Prochlorococcus marinus XMU1404: one gene and its partner. Each later gene encodes a partner of the first gene's protein in a complex. Links are inferred from orthologs where the notes say so. Each region holds a gene or a part of one and is shown in the gene's direction. Other genes may lie near its edges.

Region 1 (16,792 bases):
TTAAATCAATAAATTTCATTAAATATTTAGTCGGTTTTGGAGGCCATCTTCTTACTTTTATTAACCACTCCTCATCACTATACCTAGGATCTAATTCAGTTACCGCTATCCAATTACTCTCTGCTTTACCAGATTCACCCTTCGACCAATTCAAAGCTGTTAAAGCTGCCCTAGCATCTGCGAAAGTTGGATAACGTCTAATTAATTTTTTTAATTCTATTTCAGAGTCATCAATATTCCCCAACTGGAAATCTGCTAAAGCCATGCTTGACCTAGCCATAGCAAATCCAGGATTATATAATGCAGCTTTTGAAAATAAATCTCTTGCTTTTTCCCATTGTGATGTGGAACCCTCAACATTAGCCAAATTATATAATGCAGAAAAATTCTTACTATCCTGCGAAATAACAAACATATAATCTTTTCTCGCTTCCGACCATTGCCCTAATGCTTCCTCCGCTATACCTCTGTTAATGTAAGGATCTATTTCTCTAGGATTTAAACTTATTGCCTTATTTTGGTCATCTATTGATCCTTCTAAATCTCCTATTACAAGTCTTACATTTCCTCTGTTACTCAAACCTGCAGCATCATTAGGATAAGAATCAAGATAGCGATCCCACTCTTCTAAAGCAAGATTAAATTTTCCGCCTGAGCTTAAATCTAATGCATTCTTAAACAAATCCTCTCTCAAAGATAATGAATATGATGGGTAAATATAAAAAATATTGACAAAAACAAAAAACAATATAAAACAAACTTTAACTTTTTTAAAAGTTATCATGTTTTGAATCAATGTACTTTTTGCCTAAATCAGTAAGCATTCTTCCTCGAGGGGTTCTCATGAGGAAACCAATTTGTATTAGATATGGCTCAACTACAAATTCTAACATTGAGGAATCATCACCCAAGCCAGCCGCAATTGAATCAAGACCAGTTGGATTATTATTATTCCTAATAAAAGATAAATATTGTCTATCTAAAAAATCCAATCCCTTTTCGTCTATTTGATAAGAATTTAAAGCTTTTTTTATTAAATTAACTGAGATAACATTGGTTTTTATAACGACTTGAGCATAATCTCTAACTCTTCTTAACAATCTCAAAGCAATTCTTGGAGTCCCTCGGGATATCTTTGCTAAATTATAAGATGCTTCATCATCTAAATTAAGGTTTATCAATCGGGAGAAATTAACAATTATTTGTTGTAATTCATCATATGTATAAAATTCAATTTTCTGAGATATTCCAAATCTATCTCTTAGAGGCGCACTAATTGAGGCTAATTTAGTTGTCGCACCAATCAGAGTAAACTTGGGAAGATTAATTGTTCTGCAACGAGTTCCTCTATTAGCTCCCATAGTTAAATCTAATCTGAAATCTTCCATTGCAGAATATAACAACTCTTCAGTTAACCTATTTAAGCGATGTATTTCATCAATAAATAAAACTTCACCTTCATGTAATCCAAGCAGCAAACCTATTATATCTCTTGGTCTTTCAATTGCTGGTGCAGTAGTTATTCTACATCTTGTATTCATTTCATGGGCTATCAAAAAAGCCAGAGTGGTCTTACCTAGACCAGGCTGTCCGTATAAAAGAATATGCTCTAAGGGTTCTTTTCTATAAATTGAAGCATCTATAGCTATTCTCAAAGAAGACTTAAGTTGATCTTGACCAATAAATTCTTGTAAAGTTTCAGGCCGAGCTAGATTCAGGTTATTACTTTTCTTTTCTTCTGGAATTATTTTTGAATCAACTAGCCTAATTTCTTTTTTAATTCGAGGATAGTTATTATCGCCTATATTGGAAGAAATTATTGCCATAATGAAAGGTTAATAGCAATTGTTCTGAGTAGGAAAATTTTTTACAACTAAAATGGCAAAAAATTCAAACAAAAGTCAACAAAATACTAAAAAAGATAATAATTATAAACGTCTAGCTGAAAATAGATATGCTAAATTTCAATATGCAATATCTGAAACAATTGAAGCTGGAATTGAACTTTTAGGAACTGAAGTAAAGTCTATTAGAAACGGAAAAGCAAATTTAAGAGATGGTTACTGTTCATTCAGAGATGGTGAGATTTTATTATTAAATGTCCACATTTCACCACATAAGAATGTAGGTTCTTTTTTTAATCATGATCCATTACGAAATAGAAAGTTGCTACTTCATAAAAAAGAAATAATCAAACTTAAATCCAATACTGAAAAAAAAGGAATGACTATTGTTCCACTATCACTATATTTAAAAGGGTCATGGATCAAACTAACTATTGGAGTCGGTAAAGGGAAAAAAATACATGATAAAAGACAAGATGAAAAACAAAAGACTATCAAAAAAGAAATCAACTCTGCACTAAAAAGGTAAAAATATTAATAAGAATTTTTGGAACTATTAATCTAAGCTTACTGAACTTGGAGGAGGGGATGGATCTGGATCTGCAATTAACATGTGTTGTAAAACAGTTTCAGGTCTCTCACTATCTCTCCAGCGAATTTTATACGCTGGCATTTTTGTCCCTCTGCTTGTAGTTTGCTCTACTGGTTCAATAACCCACCCTCTTCTTGATCGGCCTTGAGGATTTCTTTTCACTACTGCATCCGCATGTTTAAAACGGAAACCAACACGTTCACCACTCATTTAAAAAAATTCGTATTGGAATAATTTTTCTATTTTACTTCATTACAAGGTTAATTTTTCATTTTTATTAGAAGTTATTTCTGGTTTTAACAATGGGAAAGGAATTACATCTCTAATTGAGGGACTATTTGTAATTAACATAACAAGTCTATCAATACCTATGCCTAATCCTCCAGTAGGAGGCATGCCAATCTCTAAAGCATTCAAAAAATCTTCATCTATACAATGAGCCTCGAAATCCCCTTCATCTCTAAGACTCTGCTGTAATTGCATTCGTTCTCTTTGATCTACTGGATCTATCAATTCACTAAAAGCATTTGCCAGCTCACGTCCAACAATAAATAATTCGAATCTCTGAACCATTTCTTTATTATCAAGATGAGGCCGAGCTAAAGGAGAAATTTCAATAGGATAATCGGTAACAAAAGTAGGTTCTATGAGTTCTGACTCTACTTTTTGCTCGAAGACTTCATTTAAAAGTCTTCCCATAGTATTAACCTTATTAGAAAATTCAACATTTTTTCTTCTAGCGGCTTGTTTTGCTGCTTGAAAATCTCCAGAGAAAGAATCAAAATCAATACCTGTATATTGTTTGACTATATCTTTCATTGATATTCTTAACCAAGGTTGCGAAAAATCAATTTCTTTATTTTGATAATTTATTACTAAAGAGCCACATGCATCAGCTACGACATCTTTAATCAATTCTTCTGTTAAATCCATCATATTTACATAATTAGAAAAAGCTTGATAAATTTCAACTGAGGTAAATTCTGGATTATGTTTCGTGCTTATCCCCTCATTCCGGAAGATTCTTCCCAATTCATAAACTTTCTCAAATCCTCCAACAACCATTCTTTTTAAGTGTAATTCTGTAGCTATTCGTAGATACAGCGGAATATCTAATGTGTTGTGATGAGTAATAAATGGTCTTGCTTCAGCACCACCAGCCTCAGATTGCAGAATTGGAGTCTCTATTTCTAAGAAATTTCTGTTATCTAGCCATTTTCTTATAAAACTTATACATTTTGCTCTTGTTTTAAATACATTTTTAGAATAAGGATTAACTATTAAATCTAAATAACGTTGTCTATATCTTTTTTCGATATCAGTCAATCCGTGCCATTTATCGGGTAAAGGTTGTAATGATTTGGATAGCATTTCCCATTTTTCAACTTTAATCGAAATCTCACCTTTATTAGTTTTTTTAATAGTTCCGTAGATTCCTATCCAATCACCAATATCTACTATTTCCTTAATATCTTCAAAAGAAAGTAATTTTTGGGTTTCTAAATTGCAATCGATAATCCTTTTATCTATGTAAAGCTGAATCTGGCCTTCTTGATCGCTTATTTTGTAAAAAGCAATTTTACCCATTACTCTTTTTGCCATGACTCTACCAGCAATAGAGACATTAAAGTTTTCCTCTTGACCATTTTCTAAATAATCAAATTTTTGAATAAGAAATTGTGTGGTATGGGAAACTTGAAAACTCTCTGCGTAAGAAGCAAATCCTTTACTTACTAGTGAATTAGCTTTTTGTAAGCGAGCTGCTCTAATTTCAGACAAAATTTAATTTAATGTTTTCTTTTATTTAATAAAAGTATCAGACCAAGGCTTAACTTGCCAAAGATGTTGCTGTTTCGCCAATTCTCTGAGATGCATAACCGATCCCTCTAACAGTCAATATTAATTCTGGATTCCTAGGGTCAGGTTCCAATTTACCCCTTAGTCTCGCTACGTATACATCTACAACTCTTAGATCTGCGGCTCTCCTAGGAGGATAACCCCACAACTGTTCTAAAATTTCTGCTCGTGGCACAACTTTTCCCGGTTCATCAAATAATAATTCTAAAAGACTAAATTCGGTATAAGTTAGACTAATTCTTTCTCCTGCCCTAGAAACTTGTCTTCTATTAGTATCAACAACTAAACTTCCAAATTTCATAACACCCTTGCCAGATGGGGTTTCTTTCGTTTCAGTAACAGTTACGGCAGGACCCATTCGTCTCAGAATAGTAGCAATTCTGGCCTCCAACTCTTTTGGACTAAATGGTTTTGATAAATAATCATCAGCTCCTAAATCTAAACCTGCGACTCTCTCTGAAATTGCTTCTAATGCAGTCAAAAATATAATTGGGACTACTGATTCAGCTCTAATTCTTCGACATACTGCAAATCCATCCATTTTGGGCAACATAACATCAAGAACTATTAAATCAGGTGAATCTCTATGGAAAGACTCAATAGCTTCTTCGCCGTTAGTAGCTGAATAAACTTGATATCCTGCTAATTGAAGTCTTGTAACTAATACCTTCAAAACTGCTGGTTCATCATCAACAACTAAAATTCTTGCTTTTGACATAGGTAAAAAAGATTTCCAGATATTTCAAAGCAAATATTTATTGCATTGAAAATTCATTCTAACAATTAAAAATATAACATTACGACGCCTAAAACAGATATACCAAAGATTTACTAAATTTTTCCATAATCTAAAAATATAAATTTTGCGAACACTTTTTCGTCATTTGGGCAATTTATTATCATGCTTTTTTCCTAGAAAATTTTAAAAAACTAAAAAGTTGAGAGCAAATTAAAGGGCCAAAAAAACCTGTAAGAAAAACTTCAGCTAAAATGTTTTGAATACTAGGGATAAAAAGTAAAAAAGTACTATCTGATAAATTTTTGACCAAAATCTGTACAAAACATAAGGTAGAACATAAAAAACTGCCAATAGAACAGATTAAACCATACCTAAAATGTCCCAACAAAATATTACTATGAATTTTTATTCTCCCAAACCATATTCCACACAAAATCAAACCTGGAATTTGAGTAAAACTACTATCAAGAGTTACAGAATCTAAAATTAGCCCTAAAAAAAAACCATATATTAATCCATTGATTGATCCATTAATCATTGACCATGGCAACAACCAAAATAAAGGCCAATATGGTTGGATACCTAAAAATCCTAGCCAATTTGGATGCCACAAAAAAATGATAGGGATAAGAATAAAACTTATGATGGATAATTTTTCTTTGAAAAATTTATTCATTAAGTTTTTGCTTTTAAAATTTGCACCCAATCAATTACATTAGGTTTTGCCAAAAGTAATATTTTTGCCCTTTTTTTTGCTTTAAATGGCTCGTTTACAGATTGGACAATACCAATAGGGATATTTGGGGGTAATAAAGTACTAGCAGGAGAAGATGACACAAAATCTCCAACTTTTATATCAGCATCTTTTGAATACAATATTAAATTAGGATAATTATCTCCAGAACCAATAAGTAGTCCATTAATTTGAATTCTATCTACCCATACTCCAACTTTACTTTCTGGAGAGGTTAATAATTTTACCGTCGAAGTAAAAAAAGAAGTACTTCCTACTCTTCCAACTAATCCACCCGGTCCCAAAACAATACTTCCAATTTCAACCCCATCTTTTGAACCTTTATTCAATATAATCTGTCTCCACCAACTTCCTGTTTTTCTAGAAATGACTGCAGCTGAAATAGTATTACTATTAGCTGATTCTTGAAGATTTAGAATTTGCCTCAATCTTAAATTATCTTTTTCAAGAAGATTTAATTTCATTAGAGATTCTTTTTCTTTGCTCTTCAGAATAACTTCTTTTTGAAATTGGCCTGGCCAAAAAGGCTTTGAAATAAAATAATAAAAATCCTTATAAAGAGCACCTTTTGAAATCCTGACACAAATCAAAAATAAAGAAATCACGAATAAAATCCAATTTTTCTTTTTATGCCACCAACGATTAGTAGAAATTCGTCGGATATCTAACATAGTATCAATCTCTTATTGCGTTCCTTATAAAGTCTGGAGTATCAACAACTCTTTTAAGCTTTTTAAAATCATCCAAAACTTCTCCACAACCATTAACTACGCACAATAGTGGGTTTTCTGCAATGTGAGTAAATATTCCCGTTTCATCGCTCACTAAGTCATTAATGCCTCTTACTAAAGCTCCTCCTCCTGCAAGCATAATACCCCTATCAACAATATCTGCGGCTAGTTCTGGAGGAGTTCGCTCTAAAGTTCTTTTTACAGCTTCAACTATTTTACTGAGAGGATCAGCCATAGCTTCTCTAATTTCTCCAGAAGTCAATGTTACTGACCTTGGTAAACCAGATAAAAGATGTAAACCCCTAACCTCTAGAGAGGTTTTATCAAAATCATCATCTGGAAATGCAGACCCAATTTTGATTTTAATATCTTCTGAAGTTCTTTCTCCAACGACTAAATTATGAACTTTTTTAAGATAAAGAGCAATTGATTCATTGATTTCATCACCAGCAATTCGAACTGATTCACTTAATACAGTTCCACCTAGACTTAATACTGCAACCTCCGTAGTGCCACCACCAATATCAACAATCATAGTGCCAATTGGTTCAGTTACTGGTAATGATGCTCCTATTGCCGCTGCCACAGGTTCATCAATTAAGTGAACTTCTCGAGCTCCGGCTAATCCAGCTTCTCTGACTGCTCTTCGCTCAACACTAGTAACTCCGCTTGGAATACCAATTACTATTCTAGGGGCTAATAAGCCCTTACCTTCATTACATTTTTGAATAAATGTCTTTATCATTTGCTCTGCCGCATCAAAATCTGCTATGACCCCATCTCTTAAGGGTCTCACAGCTCTTATGTTACCTGGAGTTCTTCCTAACATTAACTTAGCTTCTTTACCAACTGCTAATGGTACCCCTTCTTCTAAATCCATTGCCACCACTGAGGGCTCTTGTAAAACAACCCCTTTCCCTGATACATGTATAAGAGTATTGGCAGTTCCCAAATCTATACCAATGTCTCTTGAAAATTTAAATCTGTTGAAAATCACAATAAAAACTCTTTTTTTAAATAATATATCTATTTTTTATTGAGCTTTCAGATTTCTCTCATTTAGTTATGAATAGCACTTAAAACTTTGAGCAAAAACTCAAAATATGAGTAGTATTAGTTAAAAAAATTATGGAAATTAACACTATTAACTTAGTTGGTAGAGCTGGTAGAGAACCAGATGTCAGATATTTTGAATCTGGTAGCATCGTAGCGAATTTTACTTTGGCAGTTAACCGAAGAAGCAGAGATGAAGAGCCGGACTGGTTTAATTTAGAAATTTGGGGAAAACAAGCTCAAATAGCAGCTGATTACGTTAAAAAAGGATCTTTAATTGGAATTACAGGAAGCTTTAAAATTGATAGTTGGAAAGACAAAAATACAGGTGAAGACAGATATAAACCAGTAATTAGAGTAGATAGATTAAATTTGCTAAGCTCTCGAAAAGAGTCTGAAAATAATCAATATACTAACAACAATAACTCTAGTGAAATTCCTTTTTAAGATCTAATTTTTTTTATAAATCTAATAATTAGTTTTATAAAAAAATATAAAAAAATAAAAATTAAAACTGGCTTCACAAAATATTTAATTTGATCTACATAAGTTTCAATGATTTGATAATTTTCACCAAATAAATAACCTGCGTATGAAAGCAATGCAACCCATATTAAACTACCTAATGAAGTCCAAATAAGAAATTTTTTTAATGGCATTAATTCTATACCAGCAGGAATGGAAATTAATGTTCTGACACCAGGGATTAATCGGCCCCAAAACACTAAAGATATGCCGTATCTCTCAAACCATTTTTTACTTTTTAATAAATCATTAGAAGAAATTCCTAAGTATTTTCCTTTTTTATCTAGAAAGTTTGAAAGTCTTTTTTCATTTACTAATCTGCCTAAATAATACCAAGGTAATGAACCTAAAATCGTTCCTAATAACCCCCAAAAAACTAAAATATAGAAATTTAATTTTTGTTGATAAACAAAAAATCCTCCTAATGGCATAATTATCTCAGAAGGAATTGGGGGAATTATATTTTCTAAAAGCATAGCCAAACAAATAGTTAGATACGCAATCGTTGAATTCTTTTCAACGGCTAAATTGATATATTCAGGAATTGAAGTAATAAAACTTGCAAAAATTATACTCAAACTAATATCTATAAAGTTCTGGTTTATAAGGTCCCTCAACAGATACATTAATGTAGTCTGCCTGTTCTTTAGTTAATTTGGTTAGTTTTGCACCAATTTTATCAAGATGTAATCTAGCTACCATTTCATCTAAATGTTTTGGTAGCACATAAACTTCTTTAGCATATTGCTCTGACTTATTGAAAAGTTCAATTTGAGCTAATACTTGATTTGTAAAAGAATTACTCATAACAAAACTAGGATGTCCAGTGGCACAGCCCAAGTTAACCAATCTACCTTCGGCTAAAAGAATGATTTTGTTTCCACTTGGTAAGGTTATATGGTCAACCTGAGGTTTAATATTTTCCCATGGGTAATTTTTTAATGAAGCTACATCAATTTCATTATCGAAATGACCAATATTACAAACTATGGCTTCATCCTTCATTTTAACGAGATTTTCATGTGTTATTACTTGATAATTACCAGTAGCTGTAACAAATATATCTATATCTTCAACAACATCATCTAAGGTAACAACGCTATAACCTTCCATTGCAGCTTGAAGAGCGCAAATTGGATCAACTTCAGCAACTTTAACTATTGCACCAAGTCCTCTTAGCGACTGTGCTGAACCTTTGCCGACATCACCAAAACCAATTACCAATGCTACTTTGCCAGCAATCATCACATCAGTTGCCCGCTTAATGCTATCAACTAATGATTCTCTACATCCGTATAGATTATCAAATTTACTCTTAGTTACTGAATCATTAACATTAATAGCTGGAAAAGGCAAAGCATTTTGCTTTTGAAGCTGATAAAGTCTCGCAACTCCAGTAGTGGTTTCTTCAGTGACACCAATAATATTTTTCTTAATTCTAGAGTAAAAGCTACTATCAACTTGTAACTTAGATTTTATAGATTTGAATAAAGCAATTTCTTCTTCATTAGAAGGATTATTCAAAACAGTCAAATCTTTTTCTGCCTTGCTACCAAGTATCAATAAACCAGTTGCATCTCCTCCATCATCAAGAATCATATTCGGAGAATCTGAACCCCAATCAAGAATATAATGGGTGTATTGCCAATATTCATCGAGAGTCTCACCCTTTTTCGCGTATACAGGAATACCTTTATCTGCAATAGCTGCAGCTGCATGATCTTGGGTAGAAAAAATATTGCATGAAGCCCATTTGACTTCTGCACCAAGATCAACAAGTGTTTCTATTAATACCGCAGTCTGTATTGTCATATGAAGACTTCCAGCTATTTTTGCACCTTGAAGAGGCTTTTCAGATTTATATTTATCTCTAAGTGCCATTAATCCTGGCATTTCTGTTTCAGCAATTTTTATTTCTTTTCGCCCAAAATCAGATAACGAGATGTCAGCAATTACGAAGTTTGGGATCGATGTTTTAATTGAATTCGCGATAATCATATTTTATGAATACTTTTTCTATTAAACTATAGATGATTTTTGTGTGAATTTGTGTTTGTTGAGAATTTAATAGAGACTTTAAATTTAGGTGAAAAGCTCTCACGAAAATTAAACCCACAATCAATTGTGTTACTGCAAGGTCCCATTGGGGCAGGAAAAACTTCATTTGTGCAAGGCATTGCCAAAGGATTATCAATCTCTGAGGATATTACAAGCCCTACATTTGCTTTATCTCATCACTATAATTCTGGAAAAATCCCTCTAATTCACCTTGATTTATACAGGTTAGAAAATAGTTCTTCAGCAAAAGAAATTTTTTTTTCAGAAGAAGAAGAAGCATTACAAAGCAAAGCTATTTTAGTTATTGAATGGCCAGAATTAATAGAACCACTTATTGAAAATTTCTGGAAAGTAGAAATTAGTTACGCAAAAAATTGTGGAAGGCACTACGAGATTAGGGATCCTAAAAATTTATTAACCTTTTCATAATCTGGCTGTTGCTCAATTGCACCTTCACCAAGACAAGTCAATAGTCCACAAGCACATGCAAACTTAACGCAATCTTCTATCTCTATTTCATTTGAGGGGTAACCAGATGAAATTAATTTTGAAATTAAGCCAGCTAGAAAAGCATCACCTGCACCAGTAGTATCGACTATTTTTTTTGAATTAGGAGTTTGGGTGGTTCCCTTAAATCCATTGATATACCATGCAACAGGTTTTTTCCCATCAGTTATTATTACATCAGGTTTTTTAGACATTTGTTGAGATATAAGCAACGGATCTTCATTATCAAAAAACAAGGTCGCTTCCTCCTTTGCAAGTTTTAAAACATGAGCATGATTTAAAAATTTTTTAATTAAATTTACTCTCGCAGTTCCACTAATTTCTGATGAAAAATGTGAATAATCCCAAAAAACCTCTCTCCAGTTCAAATCAATAATTATTTTGATTCCAAAATTCTTGGCCTTTTCTAGAAGAAAATAAATAGTCTCTTTAGATATTGGAGATGTTAACAAATTAGTTCCTGTAACTAAATATTGTGTTTCTAAGAAAAATTTCTCTAAATTGAGAAGTTGTTTTTCAATTAATTTCTTACTAAAAGCTTCGTCAGCAAAGCATGAATTAGGGCTTCCCTCAAATCCCGAAAAATAACGATCTCCAGATCGATCTCTGTCTACATTAACCACACGAGTAGATAAATCATTATCTAATTGCAAGAAATCTAAATTAACCTCCAATTGATTAAATTGCGTAATAAAATTTTTTCCGAAATTATCACTTCCTAAACGTCCAATAAACATTGAATCTATTTTCAATTTTCTTAATGCACAAGCAACATTGGCTGGTGCGCCACCCAAAAAATCTGTAAATCCTAGATTACAATCATTTCTAATCCTATCTATTAAAGCCTCTCCAATACATACGACCTTGGTCTTTTTCATAAAAATTGCCCCTTTTTTTTAACTAAGAATAATTAATTAAAAACAAATAATTTTTTTTTGAATTAAAGTTTAATTAATAACTAATTCTTTAATTAATAACCAATTCATAGTGTCTTTTAATAAATCTAGAACCTGGAAATGGAAAAATTGGGATATTTCTTGGTCTTTATCAAAAAATTCTACTTTCGAAAATAATACAAATATTTTGCTAGTACATGGATTTGGAGCGTCAAAAAATCATTGGAGACATAATCAAGATTTTCTTGGCAATGTTTCTAATTGCTACGCAATTGACTTACTAGGATTCGGAGAAAGCAGTCAGCCTAGCGCTTCGTTAAATTATGAACCCTATAAAAAAAATTGCATTAAATATTCATTTGACTTGTGGAGTAATCAAATATCGACATTTTGTTCAGAAGTAATAAAATCTCCTGTTTACGTAGTGGGTAATTCAATTGGTGGTGTAATTGCATTGAAAACTGCTGAAATTCTCAGAGATAATTGTAAAGGAGCTATTTTAATTGATTGTGCCCAAAGAACTATGGATGATAAACGCTTAAAAAAAAGTGATATTTTAATGAATTTAATAAGGCCTTTATTAAAAACCTTTGTAAGGCAAAGAATAATTAGCAATACACTTTTTACAAGAGCTGCTAATCCACAAGTTATAAAAAAAATACTCGCACAAGCATACCCCTCAGGCAAAAATATAGATGAAGAATTAATTGAAATTCTATATCGACCCTCTACTAGGAAAAACTCTAAAGAGGCATTTCGTGGCTTTATTAATTTATTTGATGATTATCTTGCTACAGATCTTTTCAGTAAGATTGATATCCCCATCCAATTAATTTGGGGAGAAAAAGATCCTTGGGAATCTTTAAATGAAGCCAAAGAGTGGAAGAAAAGATTCAATAACATCAAAAGACTAGATATTATTCAAGGTGCTGGTCACTGTCCTCATGATGAAGAACCTGAAGAAACCAATAAGTTAATATGTGAATTTATTCAGGAAACAAAATAAGCTTCTACATTATCGCTAAGTCTTCTAAGACCCCTTAAGCCGTCTCGTTCTAAATTTCTTACTCGATCTCTACTTATACCCAGTACTCTTCCTATACCTGTAAGTGACATAGGCTCATCACCATCCATACCGTATCTCATTCTTAAAACCCTACATTGCAGGTCTGGTAATTGATGCAAAAGAGAATGAAGATCACCCCTCATACAATCCATCTCTATTTGTTCATCTGGCAAATCCTCTCCGCCAGCCAGTAAATCTAATAAAACAGTATCTTCGCCATCACCAACTTTTGTTTCAAGACTAACTGGCTGGCCAGCTTTGCACATCAAATCTTTAACATCTTCTTCTGGAAGCTCAACATATTTCGCTAATTCACTTACTGTTGGAGTTCTTGACATTTCTTGACTCAACTCTCTTTGACCTTTTTTTAACTTATTCAACATTTCAGTAATATGAATTGGTAGCCTTATTGCCCTGCTTTTTTCAGCTATCGCTCTTGTAATTCCTTGTCTAATCCACCAATATGCATATGTTGAAAACTTATAACCTCTAGCTGGATCAAATTTTTCTACACCCCTTACCAAACCAATAGTTCCCTCTTGAATTAAATCTAATAATTCCATATTTCTTTTTGTATATTTTTTTGCAACACTAACTACCAACCTTAAATTAGCTGCAACCATTCTTTCTTTAGCCCTTTGTCCAGCTCTTAATCTTTTTTTTATGATAGAAGTGGGTAAATTTAATTTTTTTGATAATTCGTCAACAGTTGGCTTATCTCCTGTTAATTCAATAAATTCCAATTCTGCTCTTTCTACTTGCATATATTCTTGAACCTGCCTACCAAGAGTTATTTCTTGTTCGTGAGATAGAAGTGGAACTCTACCAATATCTCTTAGATAAGATCTAACAAGGTCTACATCGTTACTAGCTTTTAGACTTGATATTGTTGCTAATTTATTCTCACTTAATGTTTCAGAAGACATGAAAGTTAAATGTTGTTTTGTAAACAATACCATTAAGAAATGTAAAGTTAAACAAAAAAATCCACAAATTTACAAAAATGAGAATAAATACCTAGTGGATTCAGACTATGAAGAGCTTAATAACCAATTTGCTGTACTTAGATAAATAAAAACACCTGCTATGTCGGTGACAGTAGTTATAAAAGGAGATGACATTAAAGCTGGATCTAATCTCATTCTGTCAAACAATAAAGGTAAAATGGCACCAGTTGTAGCAGCTAAAGTCGTTATAGATATTAAACTTATTCCTACTGCAGAAGCTATTAGAGGGCCTTCTCCTTGCCACCAAGCAAAGGGGAATACTACTATCATCATCAAAATACCTAAGAGAGCGCCTGTTATTGCCTCCTTAATTACTGCCTTAATTGCTCCAAGAGACTTCAATTTTTGAGTACTTAAACCTCTAATTACAACCGTTGAGCTTTGAGCGCCAACATTTCCCCCAGTACCAATGAGTAGTGGGATAAATGCAGCTAGCAAAACTACCTCTTTTAAAATTTGATCATTCATCGCTATAACCTTTGTAGTCAAACCATTTGCCAAAACCAAAATTAACAACCACAAAATTCTTCGTCTAGCTATGGTAAATAAACTACTCTGGAAATAATCATCTTCATCTCCAGGTTGAACTGCCCCAGCCGCATAAATATCTCTTGTTGCTTCTTGCTCTATAACATCAATTAAATCGTCAACAGTTACTATTCCAACAAGTCTTTTTTCTTTATCAACAACTGGGAGCGCTAAGAAATCATATCGTTGTATCGCTCTTGCGACTTCTTCTTGATTCGTATTCGTTGAGATATTAACAACATCTCTTGTCATAACATCTCCAATCGGCTTGGAAGGATCCGCAGTTACAAGATCTCTTAAAGAAAGAATACCCGTTAGATGTCTTTCTTTATCCGTAACGTATAAACTATAAATTGTTTCTGTAAACGGAGCTCTTTTTCTGACTAATGAAAGAGCCTCAGCTGCCGTTTGCATCTCTTTAAGGTCTATGAATTCGGTTGTCATTAATCTTCCAGCAGTTTCCGGTTCATATCCAAGTAATTCAGCTGTTACTTTTCTTTCACCAGGGCTCAGAGCAGACAAAAATCTTCGTACAACTTTTGCAGGTAATTCGTCAAAGAGTTGAACCCTATCATCAGGCGACATTTTCTCAACTATTTCTAAAACTTCTCCTGAACGAAGTCTGTCTAATAAAGTTTGTTGAACTATTGGATCTAAATATTCATAAACCTCAATTGCCTCATTTTTTTTTAATAATCTAAAAGCTAATGCCTGCAAAATTAATGGAAGACTTCCAATAGCCTCTGCAATATCAACAGGTTGGGAAGGTTCTAAAAGTAACTTTGCCTCATCATAATTTCCTGCGATAAGTAATTCTTCAAGTTGAACAGTAATATTTTCTCGAGTACTTAAATCTGAAGATAAGGATGTAACTGTTTCAAGATTATTTTCATTCATAAATATAATCCCTTGTCAAAGTAACATCACTATTATATGAAATCTAAGTAATTTTTCTACTAATTAAAAAGCCAAAATACATTGTGAATAGATTTAAGATAATGATTAAATTAAAAAAAATTATAAATCTTATCAAATCTCCTTGATTAAGAATTTTATATAAGAAATATATAAATCCACTAAAGGACGTAAAGCAAGAAAAAAAACCACTTAGTAAAATTTTTTCGCTTGAGTAACTTAATCTTTTACTAATAATAAAACCAACAAAAAATGAGCCGAGTATTGAAATAATAAAGTTATTATCTATAAAAAGTCTTAAAAAAGTACCTAAATAAGAGGCTAAAAGAAGATAAAAAAAAGTTTGTATTTTCAATTTAAAAAAAAATAATAAGAAAGTAACCTAAATAAAAGAAAAGAAAAGAAAATACAATTACTTCTATATAGTGAAAAAATAATCTTATGAATTTCCTCTTCCTCAGAAGAACAAATAGTTGAAAAATAAAGGAAGAAAATGTACTAAAACAACCTAAAAAACCAGTATAAAATAATAACAATATGTCGTTATTATTAAAATTTAATGCTACTAAAATTCCTAGACAAAATGATGCTATGAAATTCACGATTGAAGTATTCTGAATATCAAATCCTATATTTATTTTTAAATAATTTTGTATGAATATTCTAAATATTAAACCAAGAAAACTGCCAATAAAAATTATAGCTATTGAATTAAAATCCAAAATTTAGATTTTTATCCAGCCTTTTGTAATCTTATTAGGATCGTCTAAAAATTTATTAGAAGCTAATTCAACTCTAGCCCAAATTTCACTTTCGTTGATTTTCCAATTTCGTAAAACTGATAAGGTTGTACCTATATCAAGAACTAATAATTCATTAGAATGAACTTCAGGAAAAGAATAAAGAGAGGTATTAGCACTCAATATAATTTCATTTATGTTATGGGAAAACTTATTTTGATTTAAACTTTTTTGGATTCCACCAGCAGGTAACGTAATTGGAGCAATTAATGCAAACGTAAATAAGCAAAAATTCTTTAGGATATTGTTAATCATATATCTAAAGTTGCCATATCTAAGTTGCTACTATGAGTTTCAATAAATTCTCTTCTTGGTGCAACTTTGTCTCCCATTAATATGTTGAATATTCTGTCAGCTTCAAGTGCATCTTCAATTTCAACCCTTTTCATCATCCTAGTTTGAGGATTCATAGTTGTATCCCACAATTGTCTTGGCATCATCTCGCCTAAGCCCTTAAATCTTTGAATATTATAATTAGCATTTTCTCCAAAATCTCTAATTGTATCCTTTAATTGATTCTCGTTATAGCAGTATTTATGATTTTTGCCTCTTTCAACTTTATAGAGGGGAGGACAAGCAATGTAAATAAAACCTTTTTCAACAAGTTCTCTTTGATATCTATAAAAAAATGTCAATAATAAAGTTCTAATATGAGCACCATCAACATCAGCATCAGTCATAATTACAACCCTGTGATATCTCAAAGAGCTCGCGTCAAACTCCTCTCCTTTTATTCCTAAGCCTAATGCTGTTATTAATGACTGGATTTCTGTATTTTTATAAATTTTTGTATCGTCTGTTTTTTCAATATTGAGAATTTTACCCCTGAGAGGCAATATAGCCTGAAAATTTCTATCTCTACCTTGTTTGGCCGAACCACCAGCAGAATCTCCTTCAACTATATAAATTTCAGATTCTGA
Region 2 (11,263 bases), on another replicon or contig:
TTCGGAGTAGATAATACAAGAGCTGAGAAAGTTATCGATATTGCCTTTCAAATCTATGATCAGACTAAAAATATCTTTCATACCGATAATGACCCTAAAGCTAAAGAACTTCTTTGGGCAGCCTCTAATCTTTATAATTGTGGGAAATACGTAAATGTTAGTTCATATCACAAACACTCTTGGTACTTAATAAAAAATTGCGATTTATTGGGATATTCTGAAGCAGAAACAAATATTATTGCTTCGATCGCTAGATACCATAGAAAGACTTTACCCAAGAAAAGACATGAGTCTTGGCAAAGTCTAATATCCAAAGAAGATAAAACATTAGTTCTTGAAATGTCATTAATCCTGAGATTAGCAGCATCTCTTGATCAAAGACCTGACAAGGTAATCTCCTCAGTTCAAATAAAATTACGGGAAAATATTCTTAAATTTGAACTTGTTCCTATAAATAAAGGCCATGATCTTCTCCTTGAAAAATGGAACTTAGGATTATGCTGTAATGTTATAAAAGAGCTAAAGAATTTGGATTTAAAAGTTATTTAGTTTTTTTAATAAGTTCTTGTTTTGGAGTTTGATTCTGAAAAGACTCTGAAAATAAATTAAAAATTAAGGATGAGGCGACTAATCCAAGAAAGCCTGAAATTAAAATAAATATCCAGAACCCTAGTGGACTTGGATCCTTAGATTTTCTAGTTTTTTTAGCCACTTCTTCAACTATTTCTTCTATTTTTATCTCTTGCCTCTCTGTCTTTAATTCATTCATTATAAATTCTGTATCAAGTTTCAGCTTCTGAGAAATTCTACGAACCATTGCTTTGATAAATACTTTTTCAGGGAGCTCTTCTTCATTGCCTTCTTCTATGGCTTTTAGTTGATGAGATCCAATTTTTAAATCAGAAGCCAATTCTTCAACAGATTGATTTCTACTTAACCTTGCCTCTTTAATAAAATTTCCAATTCTCTTTAACGAGGATTGTGGTTTTGTATTGTCTTCTGGATTAGATTTTATTTCTTTCAAAGCAAACAAATTTTTACTAATTATAGTGATTAATATTTTTCTATCAACTTTATGATTATTTATTTCTAAAAAGATGACTATATGATGGATTATATAGATTAGACCTGTTTTGAGAATTATTAATTGCTGGGCTAATTATGTAAATAGTTGTTCTAATTAATTTTTTTTCAATAGAAAAGTTTTCCATATCTTTTAATTCTATTAATGATGTCCAACCATCATCCCAAGATACTCTGAATCCAACAATAACTTTAGTCTCTGGGCGATAAAACTCTAGTAAAGTGTCTTGAGACCTTTTTACATGCCTAGCACTTAGATAAAGGCATAAAGAGGAATTGTGTTTCGCAAGATCTTTCAGAGATTCTTTCTCGGGCATACCAGTTCTTCCTCCGGCTCTTGTTAAAATTATTGTTTGCGTTACCTCTGGGATAGTTAACTCAGCTTCATGATATGCTGCTGCCACTTGAAAAGCACTTACACCTGGAATAACTTCGATTTCAATTTTTTCTTTTTTTAAAATATCTATTTGTTCTCTAATCGCGCCAAAAAGACAAGGGTCTCCATCATGCAACCTTATAACAGTTTTTCCTTCCTGAAATTTTTTTATCATAGTTGAGGTGATTTGCTCTAAGTTGAGAGAACTTGTTTTTATATTTTCAGAACCTTCTTTAGAAAAATCTAAAATCTTTTCAGGGATAAGAGAATCAGTCCATATAATGACATCTGCACTCTTTATCTTTTTTAAAGCTTTTATTGTTAATAAATCTGGATCACCGGGACCAACACCAATAAAGGATATTTTTTTATCCATTCTTTCTACTTTTACCACTATATGTTCTTAATCTTAAAAAAAATATTCCAATTAATCCAGAAGAGAATAGAAAAATGCTTATAAATTGAGCCATTCTTATACCGCCACTACAGAAAGGCGGAAGCCCACCAATACATAGTGGGTCAGTTCTTAAACCCTCAATCCAGAATCTTCCAAAGCTGTAACTTATTAAATAAAGACAGCTAATAAAGCCAGGCCTAAGAAAATCTGTTTTACTCTGTTTATTAAAGACCAAAATAAGGAGGATGAATGTTAAAAAATTCCAAAATGACTCGTAGAGAAAAGTAGGATGAAAAAATTCGTAATTAATAAATTCTAAAGGTCTATTTTGGATAGGTATAAATAATTTCCAAGGCAAATTTGTAGGAACCCCAAATGCTTCATTATTGAAAAAATTTCCCCACCTTCCTATAGATTGTCCAAGAATAATCGAGGGTATTAATATATCTATAAAAGTTTTTAAATGAATGTTTCTCGACTTACAGAAATAGATAATAGTTAATAATCCTCCAATTAGACCTCCATGGATTGCTATGCCTCCTTCCCAAACTGCTAGAAAAGAAGGTATTTGAATGGTGTTATTGAATAGTTCTAAAGAAGTGAAAAAATTATCTCCGCTGTATTGCCTCCACTCAAAAATTACGTAATAAGCTCTAGCTCCAATTATTGAAAAGATTATTAAAGATGGAAGTATTTCACTAATGTAGTCTGGGTTAATATTCCTTGACTTTGCAAGTTTTTTTGAGACAAATAGGCCTATTAAAACTGAAATCGAAATAAGTAATCCATACCATCTAATAGTTATAAACCCTAAATTTAAAAAAGTTTCTCCTGGAGATTGTATAAAAGCTTGAAATATAAGCATTTAAAGAAAGTTAGATACCCTCTGCTGCTTGTACTTTTTCTACTTGTTTTTTCTTTAATACTAAAAGTATTTGTGTTAGACCTACACCAATAAAGAATGCAATCAATCCAATTACTCTATAAGGGCTCTGAAGTACAACCTCAGCATCTAATTGCCCAAAGCCGCCAACGTTGGGATCATTTGTAAGAGGGTCACCTGCATTAATTTTGTCTTGAGCTTTTACGATAAGTTGAGGACCAACAGGGACTGCTTCAGTAGTTATCTCACCATTCTCGTTTTCTATATTGACCTTATAACTACCATCTTCAATTGTTTCTATTGAATTAATAGTTCCTGAGGTGGAAGAGGTGAAAAGTACATTATTGCTTTTGTCTCCAGTTGGGTATACCTGACCTCTTCCTCTATTGCCTCCGATATGTAACGAGTATTTCCCATAGTGATATTCTTTATTAGTGGATGGATCAGGGGAAAGTACAGGGAAAACTATTTCTTTATTGGTATCACCAGGCAAAGGCCCGACAATGATAATATTATCCTTCTCTTCACTGTAATTAGTGAAATATACTCCCTCTGTCTCTTCTTTGATCTCTTCTGTCCATCTTTCCTGAGGAGCAAGTTTGAAGCCATCAGGCAGCATTACAACAGCTCCAACTTGTAATGGAACTTCAGAACCATCAGCTCCGATCTCTTTTAAGTCATTTTTGTAGGGTATTTTGACAACAGCTTTGAAAACACTATCAGCACCAACAGATTGTGGAACTTCTGCAATCGTAGGCATCTGAGCTAGATGACAATTTGCACAGACTATCTTTCCTGTAGCTTCTCTGGGAGATTCGTAATTTTGCTGAGCCCAAAATGGATAAGCAAAAGTAGTCTTAGGATAAAAAACAATGCTCGAAATGAAAAGCAGAGTACAGATAAATAAACTTGTTTTTTTCATGATTTGATTTTTAAGACCTTTCATTTTTTTTATGCCCACCATGGATTTTCATTAGTTCTAAAGTCAGTTTCTGACCATTGTTTGACGAGTACAGCATCATCTTCAATATCTACATGAGCCAGCGCTAAAGATAAAGGAGCAGGCCCTCTGACTACTTTCCCATTTGTATCGTACTGACTGCCATGACAAGGACATATAAATTTATTAGCACCACTATCCCATGGGACAACGCAACCTAAATGAGTACAAATTGCATTTAAACCAAATTCTCCTATTTCCCCACCCTCATTAACTATTAAATAAGTTGGATCTCCCTTTAGACCCTGCACTAGACTTCTGTCTCCCGCTTGATGGGTAGCCAACCAACCTGTCTTAGTTATTGGATTCCCTAATTCATCTTTAGCAGAAGTTCCACCGCCACCACCACCTGCTCTCAAAGGCATGAAATAATTTGCTACGGGGTAAAGTGCTCCTAAAGCCACACCTGTTGCAGTACCAAATGTAAGAAGATTCATAAATTGCCTTCGACCCATTGAAGGGACATCATTGGAACTTAATTGAGTCATTCGCTACTTGGTTCTGTTATTTATTAGTTATTATGAATCAAATTGTTCAATTTCTGTTGCAAATAGATAGGACTTTTAATAATTTAAAGTAAAAGTTTAGGAAGTCTTAATTAATTGATTTAAATGAACCCATTAATAGTAGATGAAGTTATTCATTATTTGATTCATCGTTGGGGGAAAAAATATGATTTTAGGCTCTTTAGAAGAGGAAATTTTGTCTATTTTCAAATGATGTGGGGATTTCTTGGACAGGAATCATTCCCTTTAAGTGAAGATGAATACAAAAAATCGATAGCCGAGAAAATCGAGATTTTGAATAGATGTGGATATTCAGAGGAAGTAAGGGAATGGCTAAAGAAAGTCAATGCTAAGCCAAGGTTAGGTAGAGCTGTTAGCTTGCAATTAAATGTTAATGAGAAGATGAAAGAGTTTTTGACTTAAGATTTTCTGATAAGTAAGTTAATCCAGTACCCACAAAAAATAAAAACACAATCGATATAGATAGCAACGACATTGTCAATGGGTCTGTTGAAGGGGTAATCACTGCAGATAAGATTGCTGATGAGATTACAACTATCTTCCAATTCGAAATCATTTTTTCAGTTGTAATTATTCCAAGAGAACCAAGAATAAATTGTAGTACTGGCAATTGAAAAGCTATTGCAGTGCTGGACATTAACAAGAGAACAAAATCAAAATATCTTTCTATAGACCAAGTTGGTTCAACAATATCAGCACCGAAAGTAATAAAGAAATTTATGGCTGCAGGAACTAATATCCACCATGAAAAAATTAATCCCAAGAAAAATAGAAGACCTGAACCGAAAACTGCGGGTAAGATAAGGCTTTTTTCTTGTTTTGTTAAACCAGGGGAAATGAATAATATTATTTGATAAAAAATATAAGGAATAGAAACTATTAATCCGCTGTAACCTGCAACTTTAATAGCGACAAATAAAAACTCTCCTGGAGCAAGTTGTAGTAAATGAATATCACCAGCTGGGATTTCTAAAAAAGATATTAATGGCTTTATAATAAGAAAACTAAAGAATATTGATATAAGTATTGAGTAAATTGAGTTAAGTATCCTTTGACGAAGCTCCTCTAAATGATCACTAAAAGTCATCGAATCTGATAATTTATTTTCACTCTGACCTGTTCCTTTCATTATAAATTAGTGAAGATTTTGTAAGAAAAAGGTTTAAGATAACTATTGTCAAAATTCAATTTATTTTTTGATAAATTTAGTTATTTGTTTAATTTAGGATTAGTTGGATCTGGTAATAAGAAGGGTGGGGCATCATTTAGAGATGATTCACCATAAGTTTCATATTCTCTATATCCACCCATTTTCCCATTTGTTTTCATTAAAGCGCTTACGAAGGCGAGTAGTAAGAAGACAGTAGGAGCCCCAATTATTAATGCAGCACCAAAGAGATATCCAACAATAAATTCTGGAAAACTATGATTTCCTAAAAATTCATGACTGCCCAAAAGAAAATCAAACATTTAGTTTTAAAATTTTTTTTATTATAAACTAAATTACTGTTTTAAGATTTTTTTTAATATATTCTTCTCCTCTTGTAGGATTTCCCCAAATAATTTCTCCATTTTTAAAGGAAACGCAACCCGGCCCTCCTCTTTTGATTTTTTGCAAATCTTTAATCTTTACTAAATTAATTGGAACTTTAATGTTTCTTTTTGCCTTGCTAAATAAAGCAGCTAAATCTGCAGCTATTTGAAGATCTTGTTCAGATGCTGCTTGAGATGAAGACTTCAAAACTACATGACTGCCTGGTGATTCCTGTGCATGAAACCATAAATCTCCTTTTTTTGAGTACTTAAAGCTTATCAAGTCATTTTGCCGCATATTTCTCCCTACCTGAAGCTTCAATCCTGTTGGAGTGTCTACTTGAATTGGTGAAGATTGTATCTCAGATGTACTCTTCTTATCTTCTCTTTGCCTCTTAATATTGATATTAAACTCGTTGCAAATTTCTTCCATAATTTCTTCTAGTAGTCTGATTCTCATAAAAGGTTTTTCATGATTTAAAGAATTTAAATTTTCTATGAGTGTAGTGAATTCATCCAATCTATCCATATTTGTTTTGTAAATACTTAATCTTTCTTTTATCAATTCTCTAGATCTCTTTAGTTTTTTTGACTTTTTATATAGTTTTTGTCCTTTAATAATATCTCGTTTCTTAATTTCATTTGAAGAGAATATATTGTCAGCTTTTTCTTTATATATCTCGTAGCTTTCCGATTTTGTAAGAAGATCATATTGAATATTAAAATTCTTTTTCTCAGTATTGGTCTGTTTAAAAATTATCCCTTCAATTTTCTTTTCCAATAATTCAAGTTTTTTTTGTTTCAGATAATAATCATAATAATTCTCTAAACTGGTGCATAAATCTATTTTATTTTCGCAATTAATTTCTTTATCAAAAAACCAAACGCAATAAAAATCTTTATTAAATTTGGAAAAGTTAAAGTTATTGTTTTTAAACCTATTTATCCAAATCTTCCAATTTTTAAAAATTTCCTTTAAGTCCGAATCGCCAATGAAATCGATATTTTTTTCCATTATTTTCGTATTGCCAGTTTTGCTAACAATCTCTAATTGTTTAGTGAGGATAGGGCTAACTCCTTGATAGGTATTTATTAAACAGTATTTCAAGGACTCAGGTACAGTTGAAATTGAGTCTTTCCATGATTGAAAAGACTCATCTTCTTTAGGTTTTTTTTTGAGATTGACTGGAGGGCTAGAATAAATTGATCCTGTTGAAATTGTTCTAAAACTAGATTGACTTGATTTAATTTGTTTACCAACTGCAATTATTTTATGTTTATTATCCAAATAGAAAATATTACTATGTTTTCCCATTAATTCAAAAATTAAATACTTATTAATTTCATCTCCAGGTTTTTTTGCAAAACTAAATTTTATAATTCTCTCGAAATCATCTTGATCAATCGAAATTAAAGCCATATACTTCAATCCGTATCTTATTTGTTTAGAAAGTGTGCTTTCTCTCCCAATCTTTTCTGGCTTATTTATCTTTAGTAGTCTAGGAGATTCTCCATTCCATGAAACTTCTAACCATGTTTGAGAATAAACTCCTCTGAAACATAATTGAATTGTATTAGGCTCTGGTTGTTGGGCAGTTTCAAACTTTGTAGGTAAAATGTTCTTTGTTAAATAATGCAAGACAGATCTAATAGATGTAATATCCATTATCTGTGGAACACCTTTTTGCATTATTCTTTTTTAATTCACAAGAAGTTTATTTTACTGTAAAAAATTTAATATGAAAAATCAAAAAAAACTTATTATCCTTACTGGACCTAGCGGGGTGGGTAAAGGAACAGTTATTAAAGAAATATTAGGTAAAGAAAAAAAATTTTGGCTTTCAATATCTGCGACTACTAGAGAACCTAGAGAGGGAGAGAAGGAAGGAGAAAATTACTACTTTTTAAATCAAGAAAAGTTTAAAGAAATGATTGAACAAAACCTGTTCCTTGAATGGGCTCAATTCGCTGGAAACTACTACGGAACACCTTTGTATTCTGTTAATGAGAAAATAAAAAAGGGATTTACAGTACTACTTGAAATTGAAGTAGAGGGTGCAAGGCAAATAAAAAATAAGTTTCCTAATTCAACTTCAATATTTTTACTTCCTCCGAATAAAGAAGAGTTAGAGAGAAGAATAAGAAATAGAGGTACAGAAAAAGAAGAGGCAATTAAAAAAAGACTCTCAAGGGCTAATTATGAGATTTCAGTATCAAATCAATTTGATTTTGCATTAACAAATCACAATGTTGATGAAACAGCAAAAAAAATAATCAAGTTAATAAAAACTTGATTATTTTCTCTTTTATCAGCTCATTGGATGGAATAATAAATCTGGGAAAAACCTATTAAATTCAATAATTATTCCAGCTGTAAGGCTTAGCCAAATTGCTGCTACCACTGGGGCAGATCTGACAAATTTTGTGTTTAGAATTTTGAACATTTGTTTTATAAAAGTTTTTTAAAGATGTTTAGCGAGGACCATTAAGTGTAATATTGTTGTCTTTCTCTCTTAAATCCCCATTCCTACCTTGTTTATTAGCAAGAAGAGGCCATTGCGCTCCTTTTACAAGACATTTTCTGGCTAAGTCTAGGTCAATAATGATCTCAAGATCTGCTGGATTCTTAGTCTTTTTTGATTCAATCAGATACTCTCTTCCTGACCAACCTATAATTCCAGCTATGTAAATAAACAATACTCCTGGAATAAGTAAATCTCCCTCATGACCTCTATTTAAAAGAGCACCCCATGGTTCAAGTGGAGGTCCAATAATTAAATGTGGAAGACCATCATCTCCGCATGATGCTTTTCCATATCTTTCAAATCTTGAGATGTCTTTTTGAGTAGTTGCAGAACTTGCTCTCTCAATGAATTTAGGGTTTTCAGAGCATTTTGTTAGGGCTGTTGCAGTATATTCTGTGCTTGCTCTGTCTACGTTTAAAGCAGGCCCATTGGCAGCTAGAGCAATTGGAGTAATTCCTAGGAACAGAAAAACTGAGGTTATAATTGAAAAAAAGAATTTCATAAGTTGCAATCTTTAATTCCTAAATAGTGTGTTAATTAAGAAATTAATATTAAAATAGAACAAGTTGTATCAAATATGCACAAAGTTTTAGCTATTGAAACAAGTTGTGATGAGACATCTGTCTCAATAGTTTCTAACATTAACGATAGTTTTAAAATTCATTCAAATATAATTGCAACTCAAATTAAAGATCATTCAAAATGGGGAGGAGTTGTTCCTGAGCTTGCAGCTAGAAAGCACTTGGAGTTATTACCTTTTGTTTTAGAAAAGGCTTTAAAAGAATCAAAAATCAAAATTGAGGAAATTGATTATATTGCATCAACTGTAGCTCCTGGATTAGTTGGATGTTTAAGAGTTGGCTCCATAACTGCAAGATCACTCTGCATATTACATTCAAAGCCATTTGTGGGAATTCATCATTTAGAGGGACATTTATCTTCAATTCTATTTTCAGAAAACTATCCAAAGCAATCTTACCTTACATTACTTGTTAGTGGAGGACATACTGAATTGATAAAGGTTGATGATAGAAGAGTGATGCGAAGACTTGGGAAAAGTTTTGATGATGCCGCCGGAGAAGCATTTGATAAGGTTGGAAGATTATTAGGTCTTAGTTATCCTGGAGGACCAGCAATTGAAAAGATTGCTAAAAATGGAGACCCTATGAAATTTAATTTACCAAAATGCAGGATTTCTGATAAAAAAGGTGGATTTCTTAAATATGATTTCTCTTTTAGTGGTTTAAAAACAGCTGTATTAAGACTAGTTGAGAAAATAAATTTAGATGGGAAGAACGTCCCAGTTTCAGATATTGCTGCGAGTTTTGAGAGAGTTGTTGCAGAAGTCTTGGTAGAGAGAACTATAAGATGTGCAGAAGATCATGGCTTGGATAATATTGTTGTAGTTGGTGGAGTGGCTGCTAATAATACATTAAGAAAAATGATGAAAAGTGAAGCTTGTAAAAAATCAATTAAAGTTCATTTAGCTCCCCTTAATCTTTGTACGGATAACGCGGCAATGATTGGAGCAGCGGCATTGTTCAGGATCAAATTTAAGGAGCATTTAAGTTCACTTAAATTAGGTGTTTCGGGAAGACTATCAATTGAACAAGCAAATACCCTTTATGAAGAAAATCCTCCTTTCTAACTGCAATGAATAAACAACCTAAAATAGAGATCAAAGAGACAAAAAACTTCGTTGATAAAAAAGAACTGAATTTATGGAAAAGAGGTTTTACTCCTCAAGCTGAAATATGGAATGGAAGAATGGCAACTGTCGGGATAGGAATAATTTTTATTATTATTGCTTTGATAAGCCAATTTTCTTAATAAAGATAAAATTCATTTGACTTAAAAGTATTTTTAAGAGATTCAATAAAAATTAGTTTTGTTCAGCCTATATATAAATTAAAAAGTATTGTATTTAATGGACTTGCGATAAGATTATTGATTTAATCAAAATAACTCATATTTTTATCATTTATAAGTTTATATGACGCCTGAAAGGCTTGGATTACTTTGGGGAATAACTGTATTCGCAGGCGCTTGTGCTAGATTATTTTCTTCTTTTACAGGATTCCCAAGTGTCGTTATTTTATTGCTTTCGGGATTATTCATTGGAAGATCAGGCTTTGGACTTGTTGAACCTTTGGATCTCGGACAAGGACTTGAAACTATTGTTGGTCTCTTAGTCTGCTTGGTTTTGTTTGAAGGAGGACTAAATTTAAAACTGCCTGAAGGGAATGTAAGAAATACCGTTTTAAAAATTTCATTGGTCAGACTATTTATTTCGTTATCCGCTGGAATTTTTATTGCTCATTGGCTGGCAGGCCTTTCATGGCCAGTAGCAGGAATATATAGTGCCATAGTACTTGCTACTGGACCAACAGTTGTCTCTCCATTAGTTGAACAAATAAAGCTAGCTTCACCTCTTTCGGAAGTTTTAAAAGCAGAGGGGTTGTTACTTGAACCAATTGGAGCAGTACTAGCATTGTTACTCTTAGAACTAACTTTAGGAGACCTACGTGGGATTAACGATGTATTTATTGCATTAATGCAAAGGCTGGGAGGCGGAGTTTTAATAGGTTTAAGTGCAGGTTGGTTACTATCAGAAATTTTAAAAAAAATAAAAAATGAAGCCTCATTTGGCATAGAGCTACAAGTTACCCTTGGCTTTATTTTCCTTGTGTATGGAATTTGTGAATATTTCTTGCCGGAATCAGGCTTGCCTGCTTCTGTAGCTTCAGGTTTTATTGTAGGTAAAAGAGAAGTAATTGATAGGGAAAGATTGGATAATTTAATAGGTGAATTAGCTCAATTAGCAATTACTGTTCTTTTCCCTCTTTTGGCAGCTGATGTTTCTTGGGGTGAATTAAGTCCGCTAGGTTGGGGAGGTGTTGTTTGCGTTTTTATGTTGATGATAATTGTTCGTCCTATAG

What was found.
Region 2: the proteins of tsaE (region 1) and tsaD are in contact, whole or in part, in a crystal structure (PDB 6N9A), measured with the Thermotoga maritima proteins. The link is inferred for Prochlorococcus marinus XMU1404 from one-to-one orthologs. Residues at the interface, in WP_004082108.1 of Thermotoga maritima: Leu37, Gly38, Lys46, Lys57, Val59, Lys60, Ser61, Thr63, Phe64, Thr65, Leu66, Met67, Val69, Pro71, Tyr82, Arg83, Leu84, Asp86, Asp88, Phe89, Asp93, Ile128, Asp130, Glu131, Arg134; in WP_004082750.1 of Thermotoga maritima: Cys10, Asp11, Arg49, His50, Leu82, Gly84, Gly135, Gly136, Glu154, Thr155, Leu156, Asp157, Asp158, Ser159, Glu162, Asp165, Lys166, Arg169, Leu170, Tyr175, Lys213, Thr214, Leu217, Tyr218, Gln221, Arg222, Asn324.

Annotation. Positions count from the first base shown.
Region 1 is NZ_JAAORE010000003.1:474,855-491,646, forward strand. Bases 9,147-11,863 are described here. They hold tsaE (tRNA (adenosine(37)-N6)-threonylcarbamoyltransferase complex ATPase subunit type 1 TsaE), read left to right. Parts: upstream 9,147-10,144; coding sequence 10,145-10,582; downstream 10,583-11,863. Other genes in these bases: ahcY (adenosylhomocysteinase), read right to left, coding at 9,147-10,093; HA144_RS09020 (carbohydrate kinase family protein), read right to left, coding at 10,540-11,538; HA144_RS09025 (alpha/beta fold hydrolase), read left to right, coding at 11,648-11,863. Outside these bases: HA144_RS08955 (tetratricopeptide repeat protein), read right to left, coding at 1-784; Holliday junction branch migration DNA helicase RuvB, read right to left, coding at 771-1,826; SsrA-binding protein SmpB, read left to right, coding at 1,879-2,373; HA144_RS08970 (hypothetical protein), read right to left, coding at 2,401-2,646; response regulator transcription factor RpaB, read right to left, coding at 4,265-5,011; HA144_RS08985 (hypothetical protein), read right to left, coding at 5,193-5,708; rod shape-determining protein MreC, read right to left, coding at 5,708-6,457; HA144_RS08995 (rod shape-determining protein), read right to left, coding at 6,462-7,514; HA144_RS09000 (single-stranded DNA-binding protein), read left to right, coding at 7,646-8,017; HA144_RS09005 (DedA family protein), read right to left, coding at 8,014-8,673; more of ahcY, read right to left, coding at 8,675-9,146; more of HA144_RS09025, read left to right, coding at 11,864-12,562; HA144_RS09030 (RpoD/SigA family RNA polymerase sigma factor), read right to left, coding at 12,547-13,548; mgtE (magnesium transporter), read right to left, coding at 13,654-15,054; HA144_RS09040 (CrcB family protein), read right to left, coding at 15,098-15,427; HA144_RS09045 (fluoride efflux transporter FluC), read right to left, coding at 15,429-15,794; and 2 more genes. UniProt on the Escherichia coli protein: Required for the formation of a threonylcarbamoyl group on adenosine at position 37 (t(6)A37) in tRNAs that read codons beginning with adenine.
Region 2 is NZ_JAAORE010000001.1:449,644-460,906, forward strand. Bases 8,163-10,936 are described here. They hold tsaD (tRNA (adenosine(37)-N6)-threonylcarbamoyltransferase complex transferase subunit TsaD), read left to right. Parts: upstream 8,163-8,901; coding sequence 8,902-9,972; downstream 9,973-10,936. Other genes in these bases: psaJ (photosystem I reaction center subunit IX), read right to left, coding at 8,163-8,243; HA144_RS02620 (Photosystem I reaction center subunit III), read right to left, coding at 8,272-8,826; HA144_RS02630 (high light inducible protein), read left to right, coding at 9,978-10,154; HA144_RS02635 (cation:proton antiporter), read left to right, coding at 10,318-10,936. Also shown: HA144_RS02560 (Ppx/GppA phosphatase family protein), read left to right, coding at 1-549; HA144_RS02565 (helix-turn-helix domain-containing protein), read right to left, coding at 542-1,024; cobM (precorrin-4 C(11)-methyltransferase), read right to left, coding at 1,080-1,835; lgt (prolipoprotein diacylglyceryl transferase), read right to left, coding at 1,828-2,721; petA (cytochrome f), read right to left, coding at 2,732-3,664; petC (cytochrome b6-f complex iron-sulfur subunit), read right to left, coding at 3,691-4,227; HA144_RS02590 (DUF3067 family protein), read left to right, coding at 4,351-4,668; twin-arginine translocase subunit TatC, read right to left, coding at 4,637-5,395; HA144_RS02600 (hypothetical protein), read right to left, coding at 5,476-5,736; HA144_RS02605 (NFACT RNA binding domain-containing protein), read right to left, coding at 5,765-7,465; gmk (guanylate kinase), read left to right, coding at 7,539-8,093; more of psaJ, read right to left, coding at 8,109-8,162; more of HA144_RS02635, read left to right, coding at 10,937-11,263.